3 regions of the Rhizobium sp. AN80A genome follow, and region 3 is predicted to be linked to each of the others. Evidence: riboswitches for the same ligand, from Rfam matches in the RefSeq annotation. Region 3 holds a riboswitch; each other region holds the start of a gene.
What was found. A riboswitch is a leader RNA that binds a small molecule or an ion and turns the genes downstream of it on or off. The one in region 3 is predicted to bind cobalamin.

Region 1 (9,971 bases), 240 kb from region 3:
CTACCACACGCATTGCGACCCGCGTCTCAATGCCGACCAGGCGCTCGAACTCGCCTTCCTGCTCTCCGAGCGGATGAAGAGCGGCCGTGATGAGAAGCGGATGGCCGTCAACGGCTGAGGCTGATCGCCTGCTTAGACTGTTTGAATGAGCCCGGCCATCGCGCCGGGCTTTTTCATTGCACCAGCACGGATTGCTGGCACCGCGCATCGGTGAAGCGCACATCGGCCTCGCCGATCTTGATGCCGAGCATCAGCAGCGTGTTGTAGAGCACCTCGTCGAGCGGAGCGGTGACGCTCGACAGCGTATCGGCGATTGCCTGCATCACCGCCTTGTTGGTCCCGAGCGTCAGCACCAGCAGCTGGATCTGGATATCGGTGCCCGCGATCAGCGACTGCACGGCGGAGGTGAGCGTATCCCTGGTCGAGACGTTCTTGATCGTCTTGTTGGTGATGTCGTTCGGCTGGAATGTCAGGCGTGTCTTGCTGGTATTGGTCAGGTTGATGTCGGCGAGCGCGTTCACCTTGAGGAGCAGCGCGTCGATGATGGTGGCTGATGTGACGCGCGGCTTGGTTCCGAAATTGGCCATGGCGGTCGGGTCGACGTCGCCGAGCGCGATTTCGGCGACGCCAGGCACGACGTCGACGCCGATGCTGGCGCTTTTCGGACCGCCGCCGAGGCAGGCGAAGTTCGCGAGCTTGGCTTCCGCGTAAGCGGCCTCGACATAGAGCGGCACGCGCAACTTGATGCCGGCGATGGCGCTGAGCCCGGTCACGCCGGCTTCGATGGCAATGCGGATCTGCGCCGTCCTGACGGCCGATCCCGTCGTGCCGATGGCATTCGAGGCGATCCCCTTGGGGCGTTCGCCGATCGCGATCTTCAGCGTGACGCTGGTCAGCCCCGGAACGGTACCGGCGAGATTGACCCCGACCTGCTTTCCCTGGTTGGCGGCGAAGGCGCTTGCCGAGATGATGTCGAGCGCGCTGGCTTCGAGCAGCAGGTGCGATCCGGAGCCGATCATCCGCTCGCCGACGGAACCGAGGCTGATGAGGTTCTGCAGCTTGACCTTGATCTGCGTGGTGCCGAGCCCCTTCGACAGCGAGGTGATCGCCTTGTTGACCGATGGCGTCAGCCCTTGCGTGGCGGCCAGCGTGTCGAGCAGGCGCGGATAGGAGATGTCGGTCGCCAGCAGTTCCTCATAGGTGCCGGCGGTGAGATTGAGCCTTGTCGCGAGAAGATCGAGATAGGACAGGAGGTCGATGTTGGCGGAGGCGAGCGCGTCGTAATCCACCGCCTTCAGCGACACCGTCGTGCCGAGCAAGCCACCGAGAACGGCGTTGAGCAGGCCGCCGTTAAGGCTTGCGTGGCGCGAGCCGACCGAGAAGGCGGCGAGCTTGGAGGCGGATGCCGTTCCCGTGGCGCTCAGCGTCGGGGGCGGGATGATGGCGGCGGCGAAGGTCAACTGCGCCTTCTGCTGGATCGCAACCTTGACGGCATCGTAGGGCTGGGTGCCGGCCACGAAGCGCTGTTCCAGCGGCACGTTGGGATCGGCGAGATAAATCCCTGGCGTGTACTGGACGACGGCATCGAAAGTGCCGAGCTGGGCGGCGTTCAACAGTTTCGTTCCGGATGATGTTGCGTAAGCGACGCCTGACTTTACGGCGACGTTCAGGCCGTTTTGCTGGAAGTTTGTCACCAGATTGCCGGCGGCGTTGTTGATGTCGGAGGCCGCGACGATGGCGCCGATGTCGCTCAATTGCTGCAGGCGGCGCTGTTGCAGCGTCATCGCGCCGAAATCTATGCCGAGCGCCAGCGTCGAGATGATCAAAGGCGCGCTGAGCGCGGCCATGATCGCGATATTGCCATCCCGGCGGGCGCAGAGGCCCGCCAGATATCGCCTTACGCCTGCTTTCATATACCCCCCATGCGGATGGTGGCGAAGCGGCGGATCTTCGTGTCGGGAAGTGGAAATGTATAGAGATTCCAGATCGGTAGCGCGCTGGCATCATACTCCGTCGTGACCGTGAACTGGTTGGCGTTCGTGGGGTCGGTGGCGACGGTGACCTGAAGCTTCTTGCGATCGATCAGGGGATCGTTGAGGGTCGACAGCGCGATGTAATTATTGACGAGCTGGGCGCGTTCCTGCTCCGACAGGCCGGCCACCGCCGTGCGCGCCGCGTCCGCCGTCAGCTGCTGCAGCGCATGGGCGGCGCTCAGGTAGATGCCGTAGGCGATCAGGGTGAGAAGAACGAGCAGGAAGACCGGGGCAACGATGGCGAACTCGATCGCGGCAGCGCCCTGCCGATTGGCGAGAAGACGTCGGGCATTCCTCATGCACTGCACTCCTTGCGATGATCCTCGCCGCAGCGAAGACAACCGAAGGATACATTTGTCCGTCTTAATTTTTACTTACCTAATAAACCACATGCGTGTACCCGCGAGATATCGGAGTGTACGGAAATGACGCGCCGTGCCTGTGGCCGGCTAAATTTTCGCTCACCCGGATGTCAATCGCCGAGCTTGCGGGTGAGCTTGGCGATATCCTCGCGCAGGGCGGCGATTTCGGTCATCACCTGCATGTCGATCTTCTGATGCAGCGACAGCACTTCCAGCTCGGCCTTCAGGTTGACCTCGTAGTCCTTGGCGGCCTCGAAGCGGTCGCGCTCGGCCTGCCTGTTCTGCGACATCATGATGATCGGCGCCTGGATGGCGGCGACCATGGAGAGGACGAGATTGAGGAAGATGAAGGGGTAGGGGTCGAAGGCACCGGTGGCGAGAATGATGGTGTTGACCACGCACCAGACGGCCAGAAAGACCAGGAAGGTGGTGATGAAGGCCCAGGAGCCGCCGATGCGGGCGATGTTGTCCGCCATCCGCTCGCCGAATGAGGATTCGGCGCTAAGGGCGGCGTTGATATCCGTCGAAATGACCTTGCGCGCATGCGCCTTCGCCAGCACGCGCTTTTCGATGTCGCCGAGTTCGTTGGCGGATTTGTCGAAATGCAGGTGGACCAGACTGGAGAGATTGTTCATGGCGCGACTCCCGATCAACTTGTGTTGGCGGGGAGTATTCCGTTCTGCGCCAGGAATGCAATGCAGCAAGATGCGCGAATGCCAGACTCAGGTGCCCTCGGCCTTCAGCCAGGCGTGCTGCGGGAAGAAGCGTTCGATGCTCTGCCCCTTGCCGAACATGACGTCGTATTGCAGGTAGCGGTAGTCGCGGACCAGCGGATCGACGGTCTTGGCGTCGCGGATCCAGTCGGGGGAGGCGGCGTTGTCGCGGGCGATCAGCTGGTAGCGGTCGACGACCGGGTATTTCTTCTGCACGCGGCCGAGAAAGCCGGTGTAGAAGGGGTGCTCGTAGCCGGCGAATTTCAGCAGGTGATAGGGCAGCTGCGACGGGCTGATGGTGCCGACATCCTGCTTGACGCCCTTCCTGTTCGACCAGATGACCAGCGGCGTCTCGTGTTCCTGCTTCATGACATCGACGGAGGCGCGACGGGTCGCGACCTGATCGGGCATGTAGCCGGTGTTGGTATAGACGCTTCCAAGGGGCGGCAGATGATCGCCCCAGAGCACGATGATGGTCTCGCGATCACGCCTGGACGCCCATTCGGTCAGCATCCTGAAGCTGTCGTCGGCCTCCTTGATGCCCTGGGTATAGGTGCCGAGCGTCGTGCGGTCGGCGTCGGTCAGACTGCCGGCGATGTCGACCGTGTTGCTGGCATAGCGGTTGGCCTCGTAGGGTCCGTGTCCCTGCAAGGTGACGCCGAAGAAGAAGAAGGGCTGATCGAGCCCGTCGGCCTCCTGCATGATCTCCCGCATCAGGCTGTCGTCGGAAGCGAAGATACCGCGCTTTTCCATGGCCGGCATGGTTTCCTCGGTGCGAAACTCCTCGAAGCCGAAATTCTTGTAGACCTCGTTGCGGTTCCAGAACCAGCCGCTGAACGGGTGGAGCGCACGGGCGGCATAGCCTTCGCCACGGAAGAAGGTGGCGAGCGAGGGGACGTCGTTGCGGATATATTGCTGGTAGGGGATGCTGCCATAGGGCAGGAAGGCGTTGGAGAAGCCGGTCAGCGCCTCGAATTCGACATTCGAGGTCATGCCGCCGAATTCCGGCGAGAAGACGTGGCCGGACTGCGCGGCGCGAATGGTCGGCATCGGGTCCTGCTGGAACTCCAGCGTCTTCAGGCGCGTCGGATCCCAGAAGGATTCTGCTCATCAGCATGATCACGTCGGGCTTGTCGCTCGGCCCCTTGATGTAACCGTAATTGCGCGACGGGATCGCGTCGAGCGCCTGCGTTCCAAAGCCCGCGGGCGAGGCGACGTCGGCCATGGGTATGTTGAAGATGAAGGCGAGGATGAAGCCGTTGCTGCGGTAGTTCTCCTTCTGATCCCACATCATCGGCACGACCTGCAGGCGGTCGCGAATATAGGAATACTGCGAGTAATCCATCAGCGAGCCGAAGGCGGCGATGACGGGAACCGTCAGGCAGAGATTACGGATGCGATTGCGGCTTGTCATCTTCGGCAGGCGGCGCCAGGCATGGCGCCAGGCAAGCAGGAGACCGGTGACCGAGAGCAGAATGCCGACGGCCACCGCCACCGCCGTCATCGGCCGGTCGCGTACCATGACGGGAAGCAGTTCGAGGATCTGGCGGCCGAACAGCATGTCCGAGGGATAGAGCGGATCGGAGAGATAGTGCTGTTTCTGGTTGGATATCAGCGCCGGCACCAGCACGAGCGGCAGGACCACCAGCGCCGACAGGAAACGTCGCCCGAGCGCCGCATCGACGCACAGCATGACGACCGTCAACATGACGACCGTCGTCATTCCCGGACGGGCCATCGACGTCAGGAAGGCGCCGACATCGGTGACGCCGCCGCGCGAGATCACTTCGACAGAGAACGTCGCGAGCAGCGCCATCACCGCAGTCAGGGCGACCGCGATCGAGCCGCGCAGGATGGATGGACGGGTTTGGGAGCCGACGCCACCATAGAGCACCGCCTCGCGCATTGCCGCTCCGGACCTTAAAACTTGCGCGATCAATGTCGGAACTCCAGCGTCATGATAATGTCATCGAACTGTCACATCTTTGTCATGAACGCCAGATGAACCATGGTTGTTTCCCGGCCTTAACGTTTTTTTGATCACAAACTTCTCGACGCCCGGTTGTCCCGGGCCAGATGGACACGGCGGCAGGGCCGGGCGACGCCGCGACTGCGCGATCCTTGCGCGCCCGATTTAGCTGTCGTAGGTCTTTAAGGTGTTCGCGTAAGAGGAGGTTTGCATGCGCAGTTCCGTCGAGATCCACAACATCAGGACGGGCGAGACCCGTGTGATCTGGCAGACCGAGAGGCTGGTGGAAGCGCCCAATTACGCCCCGGACGGAAGCTATCTGCTGCTCAACGACGAAGGCTTGCTCTACCGGCTGGCGCTCGACGGATCGGCGAAGGTGGAGAAGGTCGATACCGGTTTCGCGACGGCCTGCAACAACGACCACGGGATTTCGCCCGATGGCACGAGGATCGTCATTTCCGACAAGATTGAGTTCGGCAAATCGGCGATCTACACGCTGCCGATCGATGGCGGCACGCCACAATTGGTGACCACCAATCATCCCTCCTACTGGCACGGCTGGTCGCCCGACGGGAAGGAACTCGCCTATTGCGGCATTCGCGACGACGTCTTCGACATCTACACGATCGACGTCACAGGCGGCGAGGAACGGCGGCTGACGCATGGCGAGGGGCGCAATGACGGGCCGGATTACTCGGCCGACGGACGCTGGATCTACTTCAATTCCAGCCGCACCGGCCTGATGCAGATCTGGCGCATCCGCCCTGATGGAACCGGCGTCGAGCAGGTGACGCACGACGATTACGGCAACTGGTTCGCGCATCCATCGCCCAGGAACGACAAGGTCGTGCTCATCTCCTACGATCCCGATGTCTTCGATCACCCGCGCGACAAGCATGTGCGGATGCGGATCATGGATATGGATGGCAGCAACCTGACGACGCTGTTTACGCTCTTCGGCGGGCAGGGGTCGATCAATGTTCCGAACTGGTCACCTGACGGTGACGCGTTCGCTTATGTCCGATATTTCCCGGTCGAAGCTTGAGCGATTGCATCCGGCGCGGTTTGTCGGCATAGGTGGCGCGTCGGGTGCCCGCGCGCTTGCGGGAGAATCGGGAATTCGGTGCAAGACCGGAACGTGCCCAACGCTGTAAGGCCGACGTCTGCCGCTTGATGCCACTGGCGATTTGCCGGGAAGGTGCCGCAGACGGATGAAGCCAAGTCAGAAGACCGGCCCGACATCCATAGACTGACCGCCTGGACAGCGGCCGGTTGTGTTGTTGGGGATTGACGATGCGACCAGACCAATCTGGCTCTCTCACGAGCGCCGGTGCCTTTTCGGCGAGCGAGCGCGACGCCGTTTATAGAGCCATAGAGACCAGACGAGACGTGCGATCGGAGTTTCTGCCTGATCCGGTACCGGATGACGTCATCGGGCGGCTTCTCTCGGCTGCCCATCACGCGCCTTCGGTCGGCTTCATGCAGCCGTGGAATTTCATCGTGGTGCGCGACGAGGCCGTGCGATCGGCCGTGTGGGAGGCTTTCGCCAAGGCCAATGCCGAGGCCGCGGAGATGTTTTCCGGCGAGCGTCAGCAGGCCTACCGCGCCTTGAAGCTGGAGGGCATTCGCACCGCGCCCGTCGGCATCTGCGTGACCTGCGATCCGGATCGCTGCGGCGAGGTGGTGCTGGGGCGGACGCACAACATGCGAATGGATTCCTACTCCACCGTCTGCGCCATCCAGAACCTGTGGCTTGCGGCGCGTGCCGAAGGCGTCGGCGTCGGCTGGGTCAGCATCTTCCACGAAAGGGATCTGAAGCGCGCGCTCGGCGTGCCTGAGCGGATCGAGATCGTCGCCTGGCTCTGCGTTGGCTATGTCGACCGGCTTTACGAGGAGCCGGAACTCGCCGCGAAGGGATGGCGGCAGCGGTTGCCGCTGGACGAGCTGGTGTTTGCGGATCGCTGGGGCGGGGGCGTGTAGCCGGCGATGCCCCTACCGCTTCGGCGCGGGTGCCGGCGGCTGTTGCTGCTGCGCGCCCGGCATGGCGGGGTTCTTGAGGTCGATCGTACCCCGGTCGCCGGCAAGGAACTGTGGGCCGACCTGGCGCACCTTGCCGGCTGTCGGATCGTAGGGACGATCGGGGACCTGCGGCTGGGGCGGTGGCGCCGGCTGTTGCGGCGTCGCGTTGCTCTCGGGCTTGGCGATGGCGGGTTTCGGGGTTTCGATCGATGTGATCGAACTCTGCTGTGGCGGAGGCTCGCCGACCTGCTGGTTGCGGCGCATCTGTTCGTAATAGGCGGGCAGATTGCAGCTGCAGGACGACGTCTCGCCGGGCTTGCGGTTCTTGTAGGCGAAGGCATACGGCATGGCGCTATAGGGAGCGCCTGACGAGGCCGAGATCATGCTGTCCGTCTCGCCACTGGAGACGTCGCGATAAAAGAGCTCCGTCTGGATGCCGGGGCACATCTGCTGGCAGGTGCTGGCGTCGCGGGCGAAATCGAAGGAGGTGGCGTTCGAGCGGAGCGGGAAGAATCCGCCGTCGCAGGTGCGCACGCAGACGGTATTCAGATTGGAGAGCGGCTGGCCACTCGGCGAGAACGTGTAGGAGCGCTGCCGCTCGCCACCGAGCGGAATGAAGGTGTCATCGCGCATCGCCTGATCGTCGATGCTGGGCGGGCTCGCATATTGCGGTTCGTCATACTGCTGCATCGGCGCATTGCAGTTGTTTTCATCGAGGGCCGCGAACAGCTCGTTGCGCAGGCGGGCGTCGGGGCTTTGCGCGCGCAGCTGGTCTCGGCGCATCTGCAGGTTGGCGATGTTGTCGAGCATCTTCGCTTCGGCCTGATCGAGCTCGCCGCAATAGCCGGCATTGTCGCCGCCGATGATCACCATGCTGCCGCTGCTGCAGCCGTTGCGGCGCAGGTCGCTGCGCAATTTGCGAAGCTCGATGTTCTGCTCGGCGATGGCGCTGGCGAACCTGCGGACCTCGGGCGAGTTGCCGCCGATCGTCTCGGGTACGGTGGCGAGACGAGCGCGCAATTGGCCGCAGATCGGCGCCATCTGCGCATAGGCGGGGGCGGATAGGGCAATCAGAAATGCTGCGGCCATATTGAGGCGGATCAAGGCATCGTCCCGTCAGTGAGCAAATACCGAATGGCGAAGGGCGGACCATGGCCCGCCCTTCGATATAACCTGCTTGTCTTAACAAGCTGCCGCTCAAAGCCTAACGCATTTCCGGCGTTCAAGGCAAATCACGCCGGTACACATCCGCGCGGGCCAAATCAGGCGGCCAGATCAGGCGGGTTGCGAGGCCTCGACGACCGCGAGCGCGGCCATGTTGACGACGCCGCGCGAGGTGACCGACGGCGCCAGGATATGGGCGGGCATGGCCGCGCCGAGCAGGATCGGGCCGACATGCAGGCCATCGATCATCGACTTGACGACGCCAAGGGTGATGTTGGCCGCATCGAGGTTCGGGAAGACCAGGAGGTTGGCTTCGTCGTGCAGCGTCGTGTTGGGCATGACGCGCTTGCGCAGCGTTTCGGAAATCGCGCTCTCGCCATGCATCTCGCCATCGACCTCGAGATCGGGCGCGGTCTCGCGCACGAGCTGCAGGGCGTCGCGCATCTTGGTGGCGCTCTCGGATTCACGCGAGCCGAAGTTCGAATGCGAGACCAGGGCGGCGCGCGGCGTGATGCCGAAGCGCTTGATTTCCTCGGCGGCGAGCACGGCGGATTCCGCCACTTCCTCGGCCGTCGGGTTGAACGTGACATAGGTGTCGGTGAAGAAGGTGGCGCCACGCTGCGAGATCAGCAGGCTGAGCGCCGAGAAATCGCGGACATTCGGGCGCTTGCCGACGATCAGGCGGACATCGCGCAGGTGCTTCTCATAGCGGCCTTCGAGACCGCAGATCAGCGCGTCCGCCTCGCCACGCTTCAGCGCCAGCGCGCCGATGACGGTCGTGTTGGTGCGAACGATGGTGCGGGCGGCTTCCGGGATGACGCCGCGGCGGCCGACCAGCGACAAATAGAGCTCGACATATTCGCGGAAGCGCGGATCGTCCTCGGGATTGATAACGTCGAAATCCGCCAGCGGACGGATGCGCAGGCCGTAGCGCTGCAGGCGTGTTTCGATGACCTGCGGACGGCCGATCAGGATCGGCTTGGCGATGCCTTCCTCGAGGAGGACCTGGGCGGCACGCAGCACGCGCTCGTCTTCGCCTTCGGAGAAGATGACGCGCTTCTTGTCGGCATTCTTAGCCGCCGCGAAAATCGGCTTCATGACGAAGCCGGAGCGGAAGACGAAGCGGTTCAGCTGGTCGAGATAGGCATCGAAATCGGCGATCGGGCGCAGTGCCACGCCACTGTCGGCCGCAGCCTTGGCGACGGCGGGGGCGATGCGCAGGATGAGCCGCGGATCGAAGGGCGAGGGGATCAGGTAGTTGGGGCCGAAGATCGGCGTTTCATCCGAATAGGCGCGGGCGGCGACATCGGACGGCTCCTCGCGCGCGAGTGCCGCGATGGCGCGCACGGCGGCCATCTTCATTTCCTCGTTGATCGTGACGGCGCCGCAATCGAGCGCGCCGCGGAAGATGTAGGGGAAGCAGAGGACGTTGTTGACCTGGTTGGGGAAGTCCGAGCGGCCGGTGCAGATCATCGCGTCGGGGCGGGCGGCGCGGGCGAGATCGGGCATGATTTCGGGGTTCGGGTTGGCGAGCGCCATGATGAGCGGCTTATCCGCCATCTGCGCCAGGAGCTCGGGCTTCAGGACGCCGGCGGCGGACAGGCCGAGGAAGACGTCGGCGCCGCCGATGTTTTCGGCGAGCGTACGCGTGTCGCTCTTCTGCGCATAGACGCTCTTCCATTCGTCCATGAGCTCGACGCGGCCTTCGTAG
Region 2 (9,971 bases), on a different contig from region 3:
TCGCCGACGGCACCAATTCGACCGCCTTTTGGCGATAGATCAGGCCTCGCCACCGTGCGAGGCGCCAGCGGATTTGGCGACGAGAATGAAGCGCCGGTAGACCAGCGTTCTGAGCTTGTTGCGCAGATTGGCGCCACGTCGCTGCGCCTTGGCTATCGGGCCATGCGACGAAATCTCGAAGTCCACGAAGCCGGCCTGCTTCAATTGCGGAATGAGATCATCCGGCCGCAGCCCGGCGCCGAAGGGGAGCGCGGACATGATCGCCGAATGGCGCTCGCTCATCGCGCCATCATAATGGCGGTCCGCGCCGCAGAAACGATCGATCCGGCGGATGAGCCATGCCGCAGCGCGGCCGAGCCGCGTCGGCTTCGCCCAATCGCCGTCGAACACCAGCAGCGTGCCGCCCGGCTTCAACACCCGATGCCACTCGCCGAACGCCTTTGCGGGATCGGTCAGCGTCCAGACCAGATGCCGGCAAATGATGGCGTCGTAGCAGGCGTCCGGCTCCATCGGGTTTTCCGCGTCGGCGAGCACGAAACGCAGCCGGTCCTTGCCGGCATGCTTGGCATTCGCGACGGACAGCATCGCCTCGGAAAAATCCAGCGCGGTCACATCATGGCCGAGATCGTGGATCAGCGCCGTAACCTCGCCGGTCCCGCAGGCGAGTTCGAGGACACGCAAAGGCGTCGGCCCCAGGTGATCGCGCATCGGCTGCTGCCAGGCATCGAACTCCGGGCCACGCGGTATCCTGTGACCGAAGGCAAGATCGAAAGTCTGCGAACGCTTGGACCAATACTCCCGGATCTCTTCCTTCAGATCGAAGTTGGTTTGTCTGATGGACATCGAACCTCAAGAAATGCAGTCAAGAAAATGAATATGTTGCCGCCCGTGATGCGGCGAACGCTCGATATGGGCGCGCACCCCGAACACGTCGGCGATCAGCTCCTCCGTCAGCACCTCGTCCGCCGGGCCGACCGCGACAAGCCGACCCTGGCTGAGCACGGCAATCCTGTCGCAGAACATGGCGGCGAGGTTCAGATCATGAAGCGCGACGATGCTGGTGATCGGCAGTTTCGAGACCAGCGACAGGATTTCGAGCTGATGCTGAATGTCGAGATGATTGGTCGGCTCGTCGAGCAGAAGCTCGCTCGGCGTCTGCGCCAGGGCGCGCGCGATATGAACGCGCTGACGCTCGCCGCCCGACAGCGTGTGCCAGAGCTGCCGTGCTTTTCCGAGCATGCCTACCTGCCGCAGCGCGTTGTCCACCGCCTCTTCGTCAACAGTGCTCCAAGGCGCCAGCGGACCACGATGGGGTGTACGTCCGAGACGCACGACCTCGGTCACCGTCACCTGCGTCTCGGTCGTGGCTTGCTGCTCGACAAAGGCGACGCGCTTGGCGATATCGCGACGTGGCATCGTCTCGATGCCGGTATCACCGAGCGTAATGACGCCGCTCTTGACCTTGCGCAGCCCGCCGATCAATCGCAGCAGGCTGGATTTTCCGGAACCGTTCGGCCCGATCAGGCCAAGCGTCTGGCCAGTTGGCACCTCGAGGCTCACGCCCTTGACGACAAGCACGCCTGACGTTGCCCAATACACGTCGCTGATGGAAATGCTCATGCGGGTCGCCTCGCCTTGTAGAGAATGAGCGCGAATGCCGGCGCGCCGAAGAGCGCGGTGACCACGCCGATCGGCAGCACCTGCTGCGGGACGATGACGCGCGAGACGATATCGGCGACCACCATGAAGATGGCGCCGGATATCGCCGTTGCCGGCAACAAGCGTCCATGCCCCGGCCCGACCACGAAGCGCGCCGCATGCGGAATGACGAGGCCGACAAAGCCGATCGAGCCGACGATGCTGACCATCGTTGCCGTCAACAACGCGGTGAGAGCTAGCAGTGCGATCCTGATGCCGGCGACCGGAATGCCGAGCGCCGCCGCCGCATCGGTGCCGAAGGTGAACGCATCGAGCGCGCGGGCGTAGAGCATGCAGACGAGGAAGCCGCCGATCGCGACAGGGGCGGCGAGATAGACATCCGGCCAACGCACGCCCGCGAGACTGCCGAGAAGCCAGAACATGACACCGCGCGCCTGCTCGGCATTGGCCGACGTCGTGACGATATAGGACGTCAACGCGTTGAAAAGCTGTGAGCCGGCGACGCCGGCCAGGATGATGCGGTCAGTCCCGCCGCCGGAGCCGGCGGCGAGCAACGAGACCAGCAGGAACGCGGCGACAGCGCCGACGAAGGCGCCGGCCGAAAGCGTCAGGACCCCGTAGCCGAAACCGAGGATCATGACGGCGACCGCTCCGGTGGACGCGCCGGCGGAGATGCCGAGCACATAGGGCTCGGCCAGCGGATTGCGCAACAGCGCCTGCAGCACCGCGCCGCATAGCGCCAAGGCCGCGCCGGCGCTTGCGGCGACAAGCGCGCGGCTCAGCCGATAGTCCCAGATGATGCCTTCATGGATGCGGCTCAGTTCAAAGCCGGTGCCGAATACACGGTTCGCCACGGCCTTGGCCGTCGTGGCGACCGGAATGGGAATCTCGCCGATCGACACGGCGAGACTGATGACAAGGCCCAATGCCGCGGCGGCAATAGCGAAGAGAAGCAGCAGCGTTCCCCATCCCCGGTGGGTTATCGACGCGTGCCTCACTTGGCGAGACCGAAGGACTTGATGCCCGCGGCCAGGCCTTCCAGGCCATCAATGGTGCGGATCGTCGGGTTCATCGACTGCGCATCCATCTCGACGAAACGCCTGTTCTTCACCGCGTCGAGCTGGCTCGTGACCGGGTCCTTTTCCAGAAAATCGATCTTCGCCTTGGGATCGTCCGCGGTGTAGCGACGGCGGTCCATGTTGGCGATGACGATGACCGCCGGATTGGCCTGCGCGATCGTTTCCCAGCCGACCAGCGGCCACTCTTCCTCGGTGCTGACGACGTTGCGGGCGCCGAGCATCTTCAGAATATAGGCGGGAGCGCTGTTCTTGCCGGCGATGAAGGCATCACCCGCCACTTCCTTGCTGGAGAACCAGAAAGCGATCGGCAGATCCTTTGCCGACCCGCCGAGCGACGCAGCGGCATCCGCCTCGCGCTTCTTCAAGGTATCAATCAGGGCTGAGCCGCGATCCTGGACGTCGTAGATCTCAGCCAGTTCGGCGATTTCCCGATAGATCAGCTCCATCGTGAAGAGTTCGCTACGCACGCCGTCGCCGCCATTCGTATTGGTCTTCGCGACGCAATCGGCCGGAGAAACGTAGGTCTTGATGCCAAGACCGGCGAACTGCTCGCGCTTGCCGACCGACCCTTGCGTGCCGACGTGCCATTCGAACTCAGCCGCGACGAGATCCGGCTCCTGGCCGACGACGGATTCAAAACTCGGATCGTTGTCTGCCAGTCGCTTGATCCCCTTGTTGACCTCGGCATAGGCGGGCAGCACCGGTCCGACCCAGACCGCCGTCCCCACCACCTTGTCGGCAAGGCCGAGCGAGTAGAGAATTTCGGTCATGCCCTGGCCGATCGACACCGTTTTCTTCGGCGCGCTGTCGAATGTCACCTGCTGACCGCAATTGGTGATCGTCAAGGGATAGGTCGTCGCCGCGGCCTGGGCGGACGGGAGAAAGGTCGTGAAAGTGCAAGCCGTCGCGATCGAAAGCAGCGCGGTTCGCAGGATGATGCGGTTCATGTTGGTCCTCATGTATGGCTGAAGCCCGCAGCCCACTGGCTGCGGCTGTGAAACTCGAAGCGGGGACCGCCGCGAACGATGCGGAACGACACAGCAAAGCGCTCGCTCGATATCGTGCGGCGGCGAACGCTATCTCGGGATCACGGACATGAGAGTTACGGAGGGGAATAAAGCGGGACCGCGCCAGCGGTTGACGTCAAAAACCATCATATGATGCTCCTCTCCGGACAACCCCGTCCGGGATGGTGGACACTGTTTTGACGGCAGGTCTCCTGGCTTGCGGATATGCGCCTGACATCTGCCTTCCCACGAAGAGCTTTCGCAGTGGCATGGTGCTCCAGAAGAACACCACGAGGACATCAGGCAATCCGCTTACAGTTGCGGGGGCAGCCACGGTCTTGGCCCCATTCGGGTCATCCGCACCGTGTTCCCTATTAATCCCGTCGGAAGTCATCCCTTCGGGAACCATCGAATGAGACTTAGGCGATCAGGCGCCAAGACGTCAAGCCATGACGAACCGACATTCGGCGCGTTTATGGATTGGCTCGCAGGTAGCCGATCAGGTCGTCAATTTCCGAAGTCGTCCAGAGGCCGCCGAAGCTCATCTTCGTGCCCGGCACTTTCTTTTTCGGGCTGGAGAGGAATTCCGCCAGCGCCGCCTCGTCCCAGACAAGCCCGCCGGCGCCGGCCGCTTTCATCGCCTCGGAATATCTATATCCGGACAAGCTGCCCGCGGGACGACCGACGACACCTTTGAGATACGGGCCGAAGCCGCTGCGCTCTGAATCGACCGAGTGACAGGAGGCACAGGACCGGAAGGCCCGTCGTCCATTCTCCAGATCCTGTGCGGATACCGTGGATGTCATGACGAGCAGGCTGGTGATCGAACAGATCGATAGGAGGATTGGACGTTTTTTCATGTGTCGATGGTCTGTCGTTGTGGTTCCGGTTGCCGATGGATCGCGCGGCTGTCACACGAGACCCGGCCTCGTCGTCTTGCACGGCGCGACCCGCGAACGACGCTGTTTACCCAACAAATCATCTGTGCGCCCAGACCAGACTGGTGCGACATGGGAGCACAGCTCCCATGTCGCCTGACGCATTATTGCGCGGCCTTGATCTTGGTCACTTCTTCGGCGCTCAGCTCGCCGAGCGTGGTCACTTCGCCATTGGTGATCTTCCACAAGCGGAACGGACCGGTGATATCGCCATACTTGTCGAAGCTGACGGGCCCGATGACGCCCTCGTACTTCACCGGCTTGCCATCCTTGATGAGCTGCAGCGCCTTGGCGAACTCGGCCTTGCCGGCGTAAATGGGCGTGCCGCCCTCGGCGACGACCTCGGGCATCGCTGCCTTGATGGCGGCCGCGTCGGCCTTGCCGGCCTTGGCGATCGCCAGCGCCACGATCGCGCCGGCGTCATAGGAGCGGTCGGCGGCCGGCGCCGACGGCGAGATGCCGCCGGAGAAGGCTTCGTAGTTGCCATTGAAATATTCCGTGGACGCCGTCGGGCTGGTGCCCGAGGAGGTGCCGTAGGCATTCTCCAGATACTGCGCCCCGACGCTTTCGATGAAGTCCTTGGAGTTCATGCCGTCGTTCAACAGGAAGGTCTGCTTGCCGCCGCCGGAAACCCAGGCGCGGGCAATGGTGGCGCCGTCGACGGGGGTGCTGACGAGATAGAGCGCATCGGGATCACCGGCCATGGCGGCGCTGGCTTCCGAGGCATAGCTCGACTGCTTCTCGTTATAGGGCGTGGTCGAGGTGATCGTGCCGCCGAGCTTCTGGTACGCGGTCGAAAACTCCTTGACCATGTTGACGCCGAAGTCGTTGTTGACGTTGATGATCGCGATCTTCTTCAGGCCCTGATCGATCGCGAACTTCGCGGCCGCCGTGCCCTGCAGCGCATCGGACGTGATGGTGCGGAAGAAGACGCCGTTGGTCTTGCCGCTGCGGCCAAGCTCGGTCAGCGTCGGAGAAGAGGATGCGGGCGAGACCTGCACGACGCCTGCCGGCGCCGTCACCGATGTCAGGATCGGGATAGAGACCGACGAGATGATGCCGCCGATGACGACCGGCACCTTCTTGATGTTGACGAGCTGGGTCGCCTGATCGACAGCGACGTTGCCCTGGCTCTGGCTGTCGCGCGTGTCCGCAACGATCTTGCAACCATTGACGCCACCGGCATCGTTGATATCGCGGAAAGCCATCTCGACGGACTTGGCGCCCGCCTGGCCATATTCGCCGGCCGGGCCGGTCAGTTCCATGACGAGGCCGACGGTGATGTCGCAATCGGCCGCGAACGTCGGCGCCGTGGACGCCGCAAGGGCAGCGACCATGGCGGAAAGCAGGAATGTCGTTCTCATTTTTGTTCCCCTTTGTTGAGATTGTACTTCATGATGCTGCCGTGGCGGCCTTCCCGGTCCCGCTCCAGCGTATAGACGTCGCCGTCGAGCGGCCTTGATTGCGCGAGGATCGCATCGATCTCGGCTCTATCCGTTTGGCTGAGCACGATGTCGGCGATGGCGAGATTGGACTGCAAGTGATCCCTGTTGCGGGCGCCGACGATGACGGCCGCGACGCCAGGCTTGGTCAGCATGGCGGCGCTGGCGATGGTGGCGATATCGGTGTCGTGCCGGTCGGCGATCCCGCGCAGCGTCGATAGCAGCGCCTGGAACAGCTCCCAACCGCCGAAATCGTCGATGATCAGCTTGTACTTCGTCAGCGATCGGTTTTCGAGCGGGTGCTCCGGCTCCTTTTGGCCGAGCCAGCGATCGCCGAGGAAACCGCCGGCCACGGTGCCGTAGCAGAACAGCGCGAAGTTCTTCTCGGCCGCAAGCGCCACCATGCGCTTTTCCGGGCGCCGGTCGAGAAGCGAATATTGCAGCTGCAGCGAGGTGAAAGGCACTCCCGAGCCAATGATCGCCTCGATATGATCCGTGTCGAAATTGGTGCCGCTGATCTTGCCGATCTTGCCGGCCTCATGCAGCTCCTTCAGCCAGCCTGCCGTCTCCAGCCAGCCCTCGATGTCATAGGCCCACCAGTGGAACTGCACGAGATCGAGGCAATCGAGATTGAGCCGCTTGCGCGAGGTATCGATGACGCCTTCGACATAGGCCTTGCTGATGTTTGGCAGGACCGTGAGATCGGGCACGAACTTGGTGTGGACGCGGATGCGCGACAGGGCCTCGGCGCCGCGCAGGTTCCTGTAGGCGACGCGGAAGCGGCCGATCAGTTCCTCGACACCTGTATAGATGTCGGCGCAGTCGAAGGTGGTAATGCCGGCATCGGCGAATGCGATCATGTCCTCGACGGCGCTGTCGCCATCGATCGTACCGTGCCCGCCAGCCAGCTGCCAGCCGCCGCGAATGACGCGGGAGATTTCGTAACCGGGGGCGATGGTGATGCGCTGCATATCTTTCGGCCTATTCGTCATTCAAGGGAACCGCCGTGGTGGCGGCATGGCTGAAACGGCGGATACCCGTGCGAGTGATCCTCAGCCGTGTCGAGCAATTCGGGTCCGGGCAAGCGATGTCGGCGTCCGTCGTCATCCAGTCGTTGCGATCCGTCGGGCGCTGCTTTGCCGCGAGCAGCGGCAACACGGAGGAGAGCGAGTAGATCGAAATCCCCTGCCCTTCCGGCAGGTGCAGCATCTCGCCTTTGAGCTCGAAATGATCGCCCGGCTTGGCGCCGCAGTAGACCGCGCCGCCCTCGGGAATGATCACGTCGACCCTGAGATCGAAAAGATCGAAGCCGTCGTCGATGGGTTCAGCCATGATGGTCTCCCGACGCGTCGCCTTCAGGCTCGGCATCCAGCCGCCCGCGGATCAGATCGAAGGAACGGCTGATGTCGTTGGAGAGCGATTGCATCGCGGCCTCGACATCGCGCTTTTCCAGCGCATCGATCAGCGCCCAGTGATGATTGGTGGCGGCAAGTCCGCCCTGTTCGTCGTGAATATGCGCGGCCTTGCGAATGATCGCGCCCGATTGCAGCCAAAGGCTCTCGACGATCGGGATCAGCACCTGCGAGCGCGCCGCGTGATAGATGTGGAAATGGAACTGCTGGTTCAGCGCCGAGGTGACATGGCCGATGTCCTTGCCATGCTGCTCGAAAGCCAGGTCGCAATCGACATTGACCTGCTTCAACACCGCGAAGTCGGCGTCCGTCAGATTGGGCAGCGCGAGCGCCACCATCTGGCCCTCGATCAGGATGCGGGCGCGGGCGAGATCGTCGAGACGTTCGCGGGTGATCAGCGGCACGCGCACCGAGCGATTGGGCAGCGATTCCAGCGCCTGTTCGGACACGAGACGGCCAAGCGCCTCGCGCACCGGCATGGTGCTGGTTTGCAGCCGCTCGGCGAGATCGACGATGCGCAATACGTCGCCCGCGTCGAACATCCCGTTGATCAGCGAGTTGCGAAGCTGGGCGTAGACACGGTCCTGCAGCGTCTCGCGCCCGACCGGCGACAGCGCGTCATCACGATCGTGACCGCCCGGCCCACCATCGGCGGTTCTCCTCACCTGGGCTCCTCCCGCTTGGACTACCATCCAGCCTGCTCCGGGGTATGCCGCTTTTTTCGGTTGCTTTTCACCATGGGGTGAAGTTTGATCAAACATCACCAATCAAATCAAGAGACTTCTTTCCTCCATGCCTTTGCCAGTGCCAGACGCCCCATCGAAAGCGGCAGAACCCGCCAGAGCCGTGATCGACGCGCGTGAACTGGTGAAGTCGTTTCAGGGCAATGTGGCCGTCGGCGGCATGTCGCTCAGGCTTGGCGAAGGCGAGATGGTCGGCCTCATCGGCCCGAACGGCGCCGGCAAGACGACGCTGTTCAATCTGATCGCCGGAAGTCTCAAACCGACATCGGGTGAGATCTGGATCGGTGGCCGCGAGGTATCGCAGGAAAGCCCGGAACAGAGAATTGGCCGCGGTGTCGGCCGCACCTTTCAGATCCCGAAGCCGTTTCTCGAAATGACTGTCCTGGAGAATGTGCTCGTCGGCGCGCAGGTGCAGGACGGCGAGCGGCTGTTCGCGAATTTCCTGCGCTTCGGCCATGTCAGACAGCAGGAGCGGCTGGCAATCGAGAAGGCGCGCGCGCTGCTGGAGTTCGTCACCTTGTCGGGTCTCGAGGGGCAACCAGCGAAGGTTCTCTCGGGTGGACAGCGCAAGCTTTTGGAACTGGCGCGGATACTGATGGCCGATCCGCAGGCGATCCTGCTTGACGAACCCGCGGCCGGCGTCAATCCGGCGCTTCTGGAAACGATCATGGAACGCGTGCTGGAGCTCAATGCGCAGGGCAAGTCGATCCTGCTGATCGAGCACAACATGGATATGGTGTCGCGCCTCTGTACCCGTGTCGTCGCCATGGCGCTCGGCAAGCCGCTGGCCGAGGGCACGCCTGCCGACGTCGCCTCCAACCCCGATGTCATCGAAGCCTATCTGGGAGCGGCGGCATGACCGCGTCGGCGCTTCAAACCCGCGCGCTGGTCGCCGGCTACGAACCCGACCTGCCGATCGTGCGCGGCGTCGATCTCTCGGTGGCGCCTGGAGAGCTGCTGGTGTTGCTCGGGCCGAACGGCGCCGGGAAGTCGACTCTCGTCAAAGCCATCGCCGGCGTTGTGCCGATCCACTCGGGAAGCGTCATGCTGGGCGAGCGAGAGATCACCCGCGTCGCGTCCCACCGCAAGATCGGCGAAGGCCTCGCCTTCGTGCCGCAGACGGAAAACATCTTCGCGACGTTGACCATCCACGAAAACCTGCAACTTGCCGCAGCTGTCCTGCCGAAGGCGCAGCGAGCCGAACGGATCGCCGCGCTCTATCGCCGCTTTCCCGATCTCGCCAGCAAGCCCTCGCGCCTTGCCGGCGCGTTGTCGGGCGGGCAACGACAGATGCTGGCCGTCGCCCGCGCGCTGATCGTCGATCCCGCCGTGCTCATCCTCGATGAACCCTCGGCCGGCCTGTCGCCGAAGATCGTCGGCGAGGTGTTTTCGATGCTGAAGGAGATCAACGCCGCCGGCGTTACCGTCATTCTCGTCGAGCAGAACGTCAAGGCAGCGCTGGCGATCGCCAGCCGCGCCGTCATCCTGGTCGAAGGCAGGATCAGGCATGAGGGCGAGGCCTCCTCGCTGCTCGGCGACCCGCTGATCGCCAAGCTCTATCTCGGCACCAGCAAGCAGGCGTCGGAGGCACCATGAACCCGCAATTTCTCATGGACGGTTTGGTCGCAGGCGCGATGATCGGCCTTGGCGCCATCGGCGTCACGCTCACCTATTCGATCCTGCGCTTCGCC
Region 3 (9,971 bases):
CGTCGAGCTTCTTCAGCGCCTCGGTCTCGCTTTCTCCCTTCGATATCCCCGCATCCTGATCGAGCCCGATATCGGCGACCAGATCGAGGATCTGCTTGCTGAGCAGCCGGATACGCCGTGGATCGCCGCCCGACGCCTCGTAATATTCGTCGACAAGCGCCTCCAGATCCTTCAGCGGCCCGTAGCTCTCGGCGCGCGTCAGTGGTGGCGTCAGATGGTCGATGATGACGGCGGCCGTGCGGCGCTTGGCCTGCGTTCCCTCGCCGGGATCATTGACGATGAAGGGGTAGAGATGCGGCAGCGGCCCGAGGATCGCCTCCGGATAGCAGCTTTCCGAAAGCGCCAGCGCCTTGCCGGGCAGCCATTCGAGATTGCCGTGCTTGCCCATGTGGATCACCGCATGCGCGCCGAATTCGTGGCGCAGGAAGGCGTAGAAGGCTAGGTAGCCGTGCGGCGGCACAAGATCCGGCGAATGGTAGCTTTCCTTCGGATCGATATTGTAACCGCGCGCCGGCTGGATGCCGACGAGCACATCGCCGAAGCGCGTGAACGGCAGCGCGAAGACGCCATCCACGACATAGGGATCGGCCTCCGGCCCGCCCCAGCGCGCGCCGATCTCGTCTTGAATCTTTTTCGGAAGAGTTGCGAGGAAATCCCTGTAACGACTCATTGAAAGCGTCTCGCGGACGACCTTGCCGTCGCGACCGGAATTGGTGGGCCCGTCCATGATGTGGCGCATCAGCGCATCGCCACTCTCGGGGATGTCACCAACGGGATAGCCGGCCTTGCGCATCGCCGACAGCACCTCGATCGTGCCGGCCGGCGTATCCAGACCGACGCCGTTTCCGAGCCTGCCGTCGCGGTTCGGATAGTTCGCCATCACAAGCGCTACCCGCCGCTCCACCGGTCTGGCATGGCGAAGCCGCGCCCAGTTGGCGGCCAGACGCGCGGTGTAAGCCATGCGTCCCAGATCCGGCTCGCTGGCAACGATATTGGCCTCGACCAGCGCATCATAGCGCGCCGCCGACTTGAACGAGACCGCTCGCGAGAGAACTCGGCCATCGACCTCGGGCAGCGCCACGTTCATGCCGAGATCACGCGCCGACAGCCCTTGCGAGGAACTCTCCCACACCTCCTTCGAGGACGCCGAAAAGATCGCCTGCAGCACCACGGCATCGCTGGCTTCCAGCACAGTCGGCTGCCGTTCCGCACCCGGCGCGGACACGGCGAAGCCGGTGGTGTTGATGACGACGTCGGGCCTGGTGATCGCGAAGACGCTTTCGAGGATGCCCTTCGAGACGGGATCCTTGAGGCTGTAGGCGAAGACCGGCAGCGGCCGGATTCCTTGAGCGATCAGAGCCTCGATCAGCGCCTCGACGGGCCGGGTTTCACCGCTCTGCACCAGGGCGCGGTAGAAGGAGATGGCGATGGTGGGACGGTCTGTAGCCGCTGGCGTCTCGCCCGTAGCGCCCCCCTCTGCCCTGCCGGGCATCTCCCCCACAAGGGGGGAGATCGACTCGTTGTTATCTCCCAGCCAAACAGTTGAGACTGGAGCGAGCGGGCGCTCCCAGCCAATCTCCCCACCTGTGGGGGAGATGTCCGGCAGGACAGAGGGGGGTAAGCCACCCGCCGACAGCAGCCGCCACTCCTCGACCCCGACAACACCCCGCCCCGGCCACCAGACCCCGGCCTTCATCAGGGGGGCCGCCGCCTCCGGCTTCTCCGCCCCGGACAGCATCGCCTCGGCATAATCAAGAAACGCATGCGTATTCGCGTCACCGCCCTCGATCAGATAGGCCCAGAGCGCATTCAGATCCTCGAGCGGTACATTCGAAAACGGCGTCAAGCCCGCGTCCGGTTTCGGATCTCCCGGCAGCACCGCGATCAGCGCGCCGTGTCGGGCCGCCGCCGCATGCAGCGCCTCCAGCGCGTAATGGAAATAGCTGGCGCCGCCCAGCGCCCTGACGATGATCAGCTTGGCATGCCGCGCCGTGCGCTCGACATAGGCATCGACGGACATCGGATGCTTGAAGTTCATCAGGCTGGCGATGCGCAGCGACCGCGCGCCGGAACGCCGGCCCTGCGCGACCGCCACCGCCGCCAGTTCCGTGTCGGCGGCGGAGAGGAACAGGATGTCGGCGGGAGACTGACCAAGATCGATCGCCTCCTCGCCGTCGCTGATCGTTCCCTGCTGGGCTAGAAGAAGGTGCATGGCGTTAGGTCTTTACGGGAAATATTGGTCGCAGGCGTAGAGTGCGCGGCCCCCTCATCCGCCCTACGGGCACCTTCTCCCCGCTGGGGAGAAGAGGAAACGAGACGTTGCGGCATATCCCTTCTCCCCCACGGGGAGAAGGTGCCGGCAGGCGGATGAGGGGGCCACACCGCACCAGTCAAACCATCCTCAAATCGACAACCGCCCATGCCAACCATCAACCTTAAACCAGACCCTCGATCGCCTCACGCACCGCGCCCTCGTCCATCTCGTGCAGGCCGATGACCACCAGCCGCGTGCGGCGCGTCTCGCCGGATGCCCAGGCGCGGTCGAAATAGTGGTCGATGCGGCTGCCGACCGCCTGCAGCTGCAGGCGCATCGGCTTGCCGGGGACATCGACGAAGCCCTTGAGGCGCAGAACGTCGTGTTCGGCGATGATGCCCTTCAGGCTCTCGACGAAGGCGACGGGATCGGCGACCGGGCCGAGATCGACGACGAAGCTGTCGAATTCGTCGTGGTCGTGCGGCGTACCGTCCTCGTGCTCGAGTTCGTGGTGGGACTTGCGGTTGCCGATATCCTCCTCGGTGCCGATGCCGAGCCCGAGCAACACGCTCGTCGGCACCACGCCGTTTTTGGCCTCGATGATCACCGGTTTGCGCGCGGTGCGCGAGGCAACCTCTTCACGCACACGAGCAAGGCCGGCGCCGTCGATCAGGTCGGTCTTGTTGAGGACGATCATGTCGGCGCAAGTGAGCTGGTCCTCGAACAGCTCCTCGATCGGGCTTTCGTGATCGAGCGTGTCGTCCTCGACACGGCGGGCTTCGACGGCATCGTGATCGTCGGCGAAACGGCCGGCGGCGACGGCGGCGCTGTCGACCACGGTGATCACGCCATCGACGGTCACCTGCGTGCGGATGTCAGGCCAGTTGAAGGCGGCGACCAGCGGCTGCGGCAGGGCAAGACCGGAGGTTTCGATGACGATATGATCAGGCCGGTTTTCGCGCTCCAGGAGCTTACTCATCGTCGGAATGAAGTCGTCGGCGACCGTGCAGCAGATGCAGCCATTGGTGAGCTCGATGATATCGTCCTCTGTGCAGTTTTCCGCCCCGCAGCCCTTCAGCACCTCGCCGTCGACGCCGAGGTCGCCGAACTCGTTGATGATGAGCGCGATCTTCTTGCCATTGGTGTTGGAAAGCAGGTTGCGGATCATCGTCGTCTTGCCGGCGCCGAGAAAGCCGGTGATGACGGTGGCGGGGATCTTCTGCTGGCTCATAAAATTCAACCCTTCATTTTCAGCGGCAGTCCCGCCGCGATAAAATACACGTCCGCGGCGACCGCCGCGATCATCTGGTGCAGCCGGCCGGCATGGTCGCGAAACTCACGCGCCATGCGATTGTCCGGCACGATGCCGAGGCCGACTTCATTGGAAACGATGACGAGGCGCGCCTTGGCGCGCGGCACGTGGGCGGCAAGCGCCGCGAATTCCGCCGCCATGTCGCGCTCCTCCATCATCAGATTGGTGACCCACAGCGTCAGGCAGTCGACAAGCACCGCCCGCCCCCCGCCGTCGATCGCGGCCAGCTGGCCGACAAGATCGAGCGGCTCCTCATGCGTGGTCCACAGGTCGCCGCGATCGGCCTTGTGCTGGTCGATCCGCGCGCGCATCTCCTCGTCCCAGGCACGCCCGGTGGCGACGTAGTGGCGCTCGAGGCCGCTGTCGATGACGCGTTGTTCGGCGAAGCGAGACTTGCCGGAGCGCGCGCCGCCGAGGATGAGGGTGGAGGAAGCCGTGGTCATGCCGGAACGGCTTCCATTGTCGAGCGCCGCGACCCGCCAAGATCGCCCTCATTCCTGTGCCCAAGCTTGGCTCGGGCGATGTCACAGGAATCCAGTGCGCCCAAGTCCTTGGGCGCGAGAGACCACCGACCCAGCAGAAAAGAGTCATTCACCGCGCGGACGCACGGTGGCTGGATTCCTGTGACGAGCACAGGAATGAGGGAGCTTATATCGAACATCGCGAGCGTCCGGCCTGACGCCGACGCCAAAATCTCATTGTCTGCCATGACAACCTCCGTGCTGGCATCGGGCAAAGCGCCCCGGGTTGGGCTTTGCGCCCGGCACGAGTGGCAGGTCTCCTGGCTCGCGGGTCCAGGCGACGATCGGGAGAGCAGCAAGTGGCTCTCCCGATCGTGCCATCGGATCTTCCTCGCCTTCCCGGCTGCAATCATGAAAAGGCGGACGATTCGTAGATAGGGAGGCGTCCAACCCCGGTTGATCATGGCTTGCATCGCCAGTGGCTTTTCCGCCGCCTTCAGCCCCTTGTCCGCCTGCACCACGCAGGCATCAGGCAAGAGCGCATCCGACGCCGGACGGAAGACCCTGACCGCTCTACAGTCGCGGGGTCGGCTGTGATGAAGGCGCCCTGGTTGGGTCCACCCCGTCACATTCCCTTTTCATCCGCATCGCTTTTGGCGATCCGGAACCATCCGTTATCGATCCATCGTTAGGCAAGCGCGGCCGCGAAGTCAATCGACCGCCAAACGCCGCCACCAGCCAAATTGGCGAGACGCATTCCAAAGACGATCATCTCTACCAGATTTATCGTCTATAATCATGGACTTAATGTCAAAAAAAACTTGTTGTGCCGGCCGGGTTTTCGCCGCATTTGCAGCGCAAGCGGCCAGCACCGCTTTATCCCCATTCCCGCACAACCTTGAACGGGCCGCCGCCCGCCCAATTTTCCCACCATGCGCCTGAAAATCAATCTCCGACAGCTCGGCCCGATTCACACGCTTCTCGATGTCGGGCGCATGCGCGCGCTCTTGCGGCGCAGCGAAATGGGCATGGTGCTTGCCGGCGCGTTGGTCGGCGTCACCTCGGGCCTCGCGGTGACCGCGATGAGCCTGATTTCGCGTGAAATGCACAGCCTGATCTTCGGCATCAGCGACGTCGAACGCCTGAGTTCGTCCGAGATCAACGACAAATTCCTGCTGATGGCGGCCCCGGTCGCCGGCGGCGTCCTGCTCGGCCTCCTGATGTACGTGCTGGCCAAGACCCGCAAGAAGCCGATGGTCGACCCGATCGAGGCCAACGCGCTGCATGGCGGCCGCCTGTCGCTGACCGACAGTATCATCGTCGCGATCCAGAATCTGATCTCCAACGGCTTCGGCGCCTCGGTGGGCCTGGAGGCCGGCTATACCCAGCTGGCCTCGGGCATCGCCTCAAAGCTCGGTTACAAGCTCCAACTGCGCCGCGCCGACCTTCGCGTGCTCGTCGGTTGCGGCGCGGCGGGCGCCATCGCGGCCGCGTTCAATGCGCCGCTCACGGGCGCCTTCTATGCGTTCGAGCTGATCATCGGCACCTACACGATCGTCTCGCTGACACCGGTCGTCGTCTCGGCGCTCGTCTCCACGCTGATCGCCCGCTGGCTGGGCGGCAGCGATTTCATCATCGATATCGGCGATTTCGGCACCGTCATGCCCGCCGATTACATACCCGCCATCCTGCTCGGCGCTTTCTGCGCCGGCATCGGCATCCTGATCATGCAGGGCGTCGCCTTCGTCGAGGAGCTTGCCCGCCGCAGCTCGATCGCGCTCCCGTTTCGCCCCGCGCTCGGCGGCATCGTCGTCGGCCTGCTCGCACTGGTGACCCCCCAGGTACTGTCGGCCGGACACGGTGCCCTGCAACTCAATCTCGCCCGCGATGTTGCCATTCCGGCGCTGGTGGGTCTGTTTCTGCTGAAGGCGTTTGCGTCGGCGATCTCGATCGGTTCCGGGTTCAGAGGCGGTCTTTTCTTCGCCTCGCTGTTCATGGGCGCGCTGCTCGGCAAGTTCTTCGCCTACTCGGCCCCCTATTTCGCCCAGGCGTCGCTGACGCCGATCATCTATGCCGTCGTCGGCATGAGCTCGCTTGCCGTTGCCGTCATCGGCGGGCCGCTGACCATGACCTTCCTGGCGCTCGAGATCACCGGCGACTTTCCGATCACCGTGCTGGTTCTCGCCGCCGTCATCACCTCCTCGCTGGTCGTACGCAGCACCTTCGGCTACTCCTTCGCCACATGGCGCTTCCACCTGCGTGGCGAAAGTATCCGCAGCGCCCACGATGTCGGCTGGATTCGCAATCTGACGGTGAACAAGCTGATGCGCGCCGACGTCAAGACGGCCAAGGTTGGCACCAGCATCGAAGCCTTCAAGGAAAGCTTCCCGATCGGCTCGGCGCAGCGCGTCATCCTGGTCGAAGACAGCGGCAAATATGCTGGCCTCGTGCTCGTTCCCGATATCTACGCCAACCTCACCGACACCGCCGACGAGAGCAAGGGCCTGGACGAATTCGTGCGCTACCGCAACGACTTCCTGACGCCGCAGATGAACGCCAAGCAGGCCGCCGCGATCTTCGACAAGACCGAGAGCGAAGCGCTCGCCGTCGTCAACAATCTCGTCGAACGCACCGTGGTCGGCCAGCTCAGCGAAGCCCACACGCTACGTCGCTACAGCGAAGAACTGGACCGCCGCCGCCGCGAGGTCTCGGGCGAAATCTAGTCTTGCGGGCTGAGCAGGCTATCCAGCCAGCGCTTGTCCAGATGGGTTTCGAGCTCGGCGGCAACCTCGTCGAGCGCCTGCTCGACGCCGGCACGATAATTATGGCTCTGGCCGGTCAGGCCGAAGCTTGCGAGCAGCCTGGCCCGGTAGCCGTCACTCGCGAACAACCCATGCAGATAAGTGCCGGCGATCCGCCCATCGCCCGAGATCGCTCCGTCGGGCTCGCCGTCGACGATCGCGAAGGGCCGCACCCGATCGGCGCCTTCGGTCGTTCCGAGATGTATCTGATAGCCCGAAAGAGGCTCGCCGGTCTCGGCCGAAACCGCCACGCTATTGCGGACCGTCTTCTCGGCGTCCATGACGGTCTCGACCTCGAGCAGCCCGAGCCCCTCGATCTCGTGCACGCTCCCTTCGACCCCAAGCGGATCACGGACCATCCGGCCCAGCATCTGATAGCCGCCGCAAATGCCGATGACCCGTCCGCCGCGCCTGACATGCGCGGCGAGATCATTGTCCCAGCCCTGCGCCCTGAAATCGGCGAGATCGGAAATGGTGGATTTGGAACCCGGAAGGACGATCAGCTGCGCATCGACAGGCAACCGTTCGCCGGCGCGCACGAAAACCAGTTCCACATCCGTCTCCGCCAGCAGTGGATCGAGATCGTCGAAGTTCGCAATCCGCGGCAACACCGGAACGGCGATCTTGAGCGCCCCCGCCTTGCCCCGCGCCAGCCGCTCCAGCGCCACCGAATCCTCGGCCGGCAACCGCGCCGTCGCCTTCAGCCACGGCACCACCCCGAAGCAGGGCCAGCCGGTGAACCGACCGATCGCGGCGATCCCGTCGTCGAACAGCGACACGTCGCCGCGAAACTTGTTGATGATATAGCCCGAGATCATGGCGCGATCCTCGTCGGACAGGATCGTGTGCGCGCCGACGAGAGAGGCGATCACGCCGCCGCGATCGATATCTCCGACGAGAACGACAGGCACGCCGGCCCGCGTCGCGAACCCCATATTGGCGATATCGCCGGGCCGCAGGTTGATCTCGGCCGGTGACCCCGCTCCCTCCACGATGACGAGATCGGCGCCGCGAGCGATCCTGTGAAAGCTTTCGGTGACGTAGTCGAGCAGCTGCGGCTTGAGCCTCTGGTAGTCGCGCCCCTTGGCCTGCCCCCAGACCTTGCCCTGCACGATGATCTGGCTGCCGACATCCGATTGCGGCTTCAAGAGCACCGGGTTCATATGTACGGATGACGGTACCCGCGCGGCCATCGACTGCAGCCACTGCGCCCGCCCGATCTCGCCGCCATCATCGGCGACGGCGGCGTTGTTCGACATGTTCTGCGGCTTGAACGGGCGCACTTGAAGACCGCGATTGGCCGCCAGCCGGCACAGGCCGGCGACGAGCACCGTCTTTCCGACATCCGAGCCGGTTCCTTGCAGCATGATGGCTTTGGTCATTGGCGCGGCGCTCCGAAAAACTGGGAGACGGCGTACAACGGCGCTTCGGTACCGGTCAATCGCAACCCGCCGATCGCAAGCGCCCTAAATGCGAAAGCCGCGCAGACCTGAGGTCGCGCGGCTTGCCGAAATACGCTGGCGCTTTGCCCATACGCGGCGAAGCTCACGCTCCCCGGGACGCAATACCTGATCCGGGAAAGCAGCGGTTGTCCCCCGCCACGCCGCTATTCTTAGCGCCACATCGTTACCGGATGGTTAGTGAGCACTTAACCAAATATGAATTGTGGCGGTTTTGACGATTTTGTTTCGGCAACGATATGAGCCGGCGGGACAGGTTGCCGCAAGCAAGCGATTGCATAAACGCGCCGAACACGGATCGCCACCACCGGCGATGCACGACAGACTGACGACATGGAGAATGACGATGACCTCAGCCCCGTTTCCCGATCCCGAGACGATCGCGGCCAGGCTTTCCGCGCTGGGCGAGCAGGACAAGTCCTATGTTGCGCTTGTCATGGAAAATCCCGCGCAGGACGACAGCCTGCTCGACGGCATTCACCGTTACCTCGACCATGCCTCGCGCGCGCCGTTCCTGAATTCGCTGAAGCTCGAGGCATTCGGAAAATGGATTGGAGACGCAGCGCCGCCGCGTCTCCAGATTCGGTTGATGGAGGCTTCCAAGTCCAGCCAGCATCCTGCTTATAGCGCCTTCCGCAAGGGCCTGACGGCATCCGGCGGGCTGGACAAAGCCTATCCGCAGGCGAAAATCTGAGCCGGCTTACCGCTTGGCCGCGTGATCGACGCTGCGACCGGCATCCTGCGTGGCGTTGACGGCGTTCGCCGTGTCGCGACCGACGCCACGGATGGTATTGGCGCACGAGGCCAGGGTGAACAGAAGCATGATGGCAGCACCAATCTTTACCGTGGTGGTCATTGTCGGAAATCCCTTGTTAAAAACCGCTCTCCGCAGACAGTCGCGCGACTGCTGCGCGGTGATAACGCACTGAACCCAAAAAGGTTTCAGGCCGGCTTCCGTTTTTTTGACCGCCATTAGCCGGCCACAGGTCACGGGGCCCGGAAGGCTTCAGGCGGCGATCGCCTTGGCCTTTTCGCTGAATGCGAGCCGGATACTTTCGGCCACCGTTTTCATCGGCGCGGTCAGCTGCGAGATGGTCAACAGGCGGATATCGAAGGAGCCGAGCTCGGGCAGCCCGTCCTGCGCGCCGAGGATGACCATGTCCTCACCGACATAGGAGCGCGGCAGCGGCGCGATCGCCAGATCGGAGACCACGGCGGCGCGCTGCGCCATCGTGTGACCGCTGAGAAACGCCACGCGAAAATCCCGCTTCATCCGTTCGAGCTGCGCAAGCGCCTCGAGCCGCCAGATGCACCCCTCTTCCCAGATGGAGATCGGCAGCGGCTCGCGCCGATGCGCTGTGCCGCACTTGGCGCCGGCCCACACCAGCCGCTCGCGATAGACGATCTCGCCATCGGTCGGCAGCGGGCGCGTGGCGCAGTTGATCAGCGCCAGATCGAGCCTCTGCTCCTCCATGCGCTTTCTAAGCCCGAGGCTCATGTCTATGGTCACATCGACCATGATGCCTGGAAAACTCTCGCTGAAGTTCTTCAGGATACCCGGCAGGATGCGCTCGCCGATATCCTCCGGCGCTCCCAGCCGCACGACGCCGCTGAGCTCGGGCATGATGAAGCGCGATACCGCCTCATTCGACAGAGCCAACATGTTGCGCGCGTAGGACAGAA

Region 1: linked by a shared signal. The riboswitch ahead of bluB (5,6-dimethylbenzimidazole synthase) and the one ahead of cobU (bifunctional adenosylcobinamide kinase/adenosylcobinamide-phosphate guanylyltransferase) in region 3 are both predicted to bind cobalamin.
Region 2: linked by a shared signal. The riboswitch ahead of P3R82_RS04355 (ABC transporter substrate-binding protein) and the one ahead of cobU (bifunctional adenosylcobinamide kinase/adenosylcobinamide-phosphate guanylyltransferase) in region 3 are both predicted to bind cobalamin.

Annotation. Positions count from the first base shown of each region.
Region 1 is NZ_JASJPX010000003.1:925,345-935,315, forward strand. Features, by position in the region: partial or broken gene P3R82_RS16075 (3-deoxy-7-phosphoheptulonate synthase class II) at 1-118, shown strand, start outside; gene P3R82_RS16080 (pilus assembly protein TadG-related protein) at 174-1,913, opposite strand; gene P3R82_RS16085 (TadE/TadG family type IV pilus assembly protein) at 1,910-2,332, opposite strand; gene P3R82_RS16090 (DUF1003 domain-containing protein) at 2,506-3,030, opposite strand; partial or broken gene P3R82_RS16095 (LTA synthase family protein) at 3,118-5,014, opposite strand; gene P3R82_RS16100 (hypothetical protein) at 5,289-6,122, shown strand; cobalamin riboswitch at 6,148-6,331, shown strand; gene bluB (5,6-dimethylbenzimidazole synthase) at 6,371-7,057, shown strand; gene P3R82_RS16110 (DUF2865 domain-containing protein) at 7,070-8,200, opposite strand; gene P3R82_RS16115 (NADP-dependent malic enzyme) at 8,372-9,971, opposite strand, start outside.
Region 2 is NZ_JASJPX010000001.1:930,112-940,082, forward strand. Features, by position in the region: gene P3R82_RS04340 (class I SAM-dependent methyltransferase) at 40-843, opposite strand; gene P3R82_RS04345 (ABC transporter ATP-binding protein) at 850-1,620, opposite strand; gene P3R82_RS04350 (iron chelate uptake ABC transporter family permease subunit) at 1,617-2,618, opposite strand; gene P3R82_RS04355 (ABC transporter substrate-binding protein) at 2,654-3,685, opposite strand; cobalamin riboswitch at 3,930-4,170, opposite strand; gene P3R82_RS04360 (cytochrome c family protein) at 4,219-4,605, opposite strand; gene P3R82_RS04365 (ABC transporter substrate-binding protein) at 4,788-6,020, opposite strand; gene P3R82_RS04370 (aldo/keto reductase) at 6,044-7,096, opposite strand; gene P3R82_RS04375 (TIGR04076 family protein) at 7,107-7,457, opposite strand; gene P3R82_RS04380 (GntR family transcriptional regulator) at 7,450-8,202, opposite strand; gene P3R82_RS04385 (ABC transporter ATP-binding protein) at 8,330-9,139, shown strand; gene P3R82_RS04390 (ABC transporter ATP-binding protein) at 9,136-9,876, shown strand; gene P3R82_RS04395 (branched-chain amino acid ABC transporter permease) at 9,873-9,971, shown strand, end outside.
Region 3 is NZ_JASJPX010000003.1:683,244-693,214, reverse strand. Features, by position in the region: partial or broken gene cobN (cobaltochelatase subunit CobN) at 1-2,212, opposite strand, end outside; gene cobW (cobalamin biosynthesis protein CobW) at 2,436-3,485, opposite strand; gene cobU (bifunctional adenosylcobinamide kinase/adenosylcobinamide-phosphate guanylyltransferase) at 3,491-4,009, opposite strand; cobalamin riboswitch at 4,320-4,714, opposite strand; gene P3R82_RS14940 (chloride channel protein) at 4,960-6,750, shown strand; gene P3R82_RS14935 (cobyric acid synthase) at 6,747-8,210, opposite strand; gene P3R82_RS14930 (hypothetical protein) at 8,635-8,982, shown strand; gene P3R82_RS14925 (entericidin) at 8,989-9,144, opposite strand; gene P3R82_RS14920 (LysR family transcriptional regulator) at 9,295-9,971, opposite strand, start outside.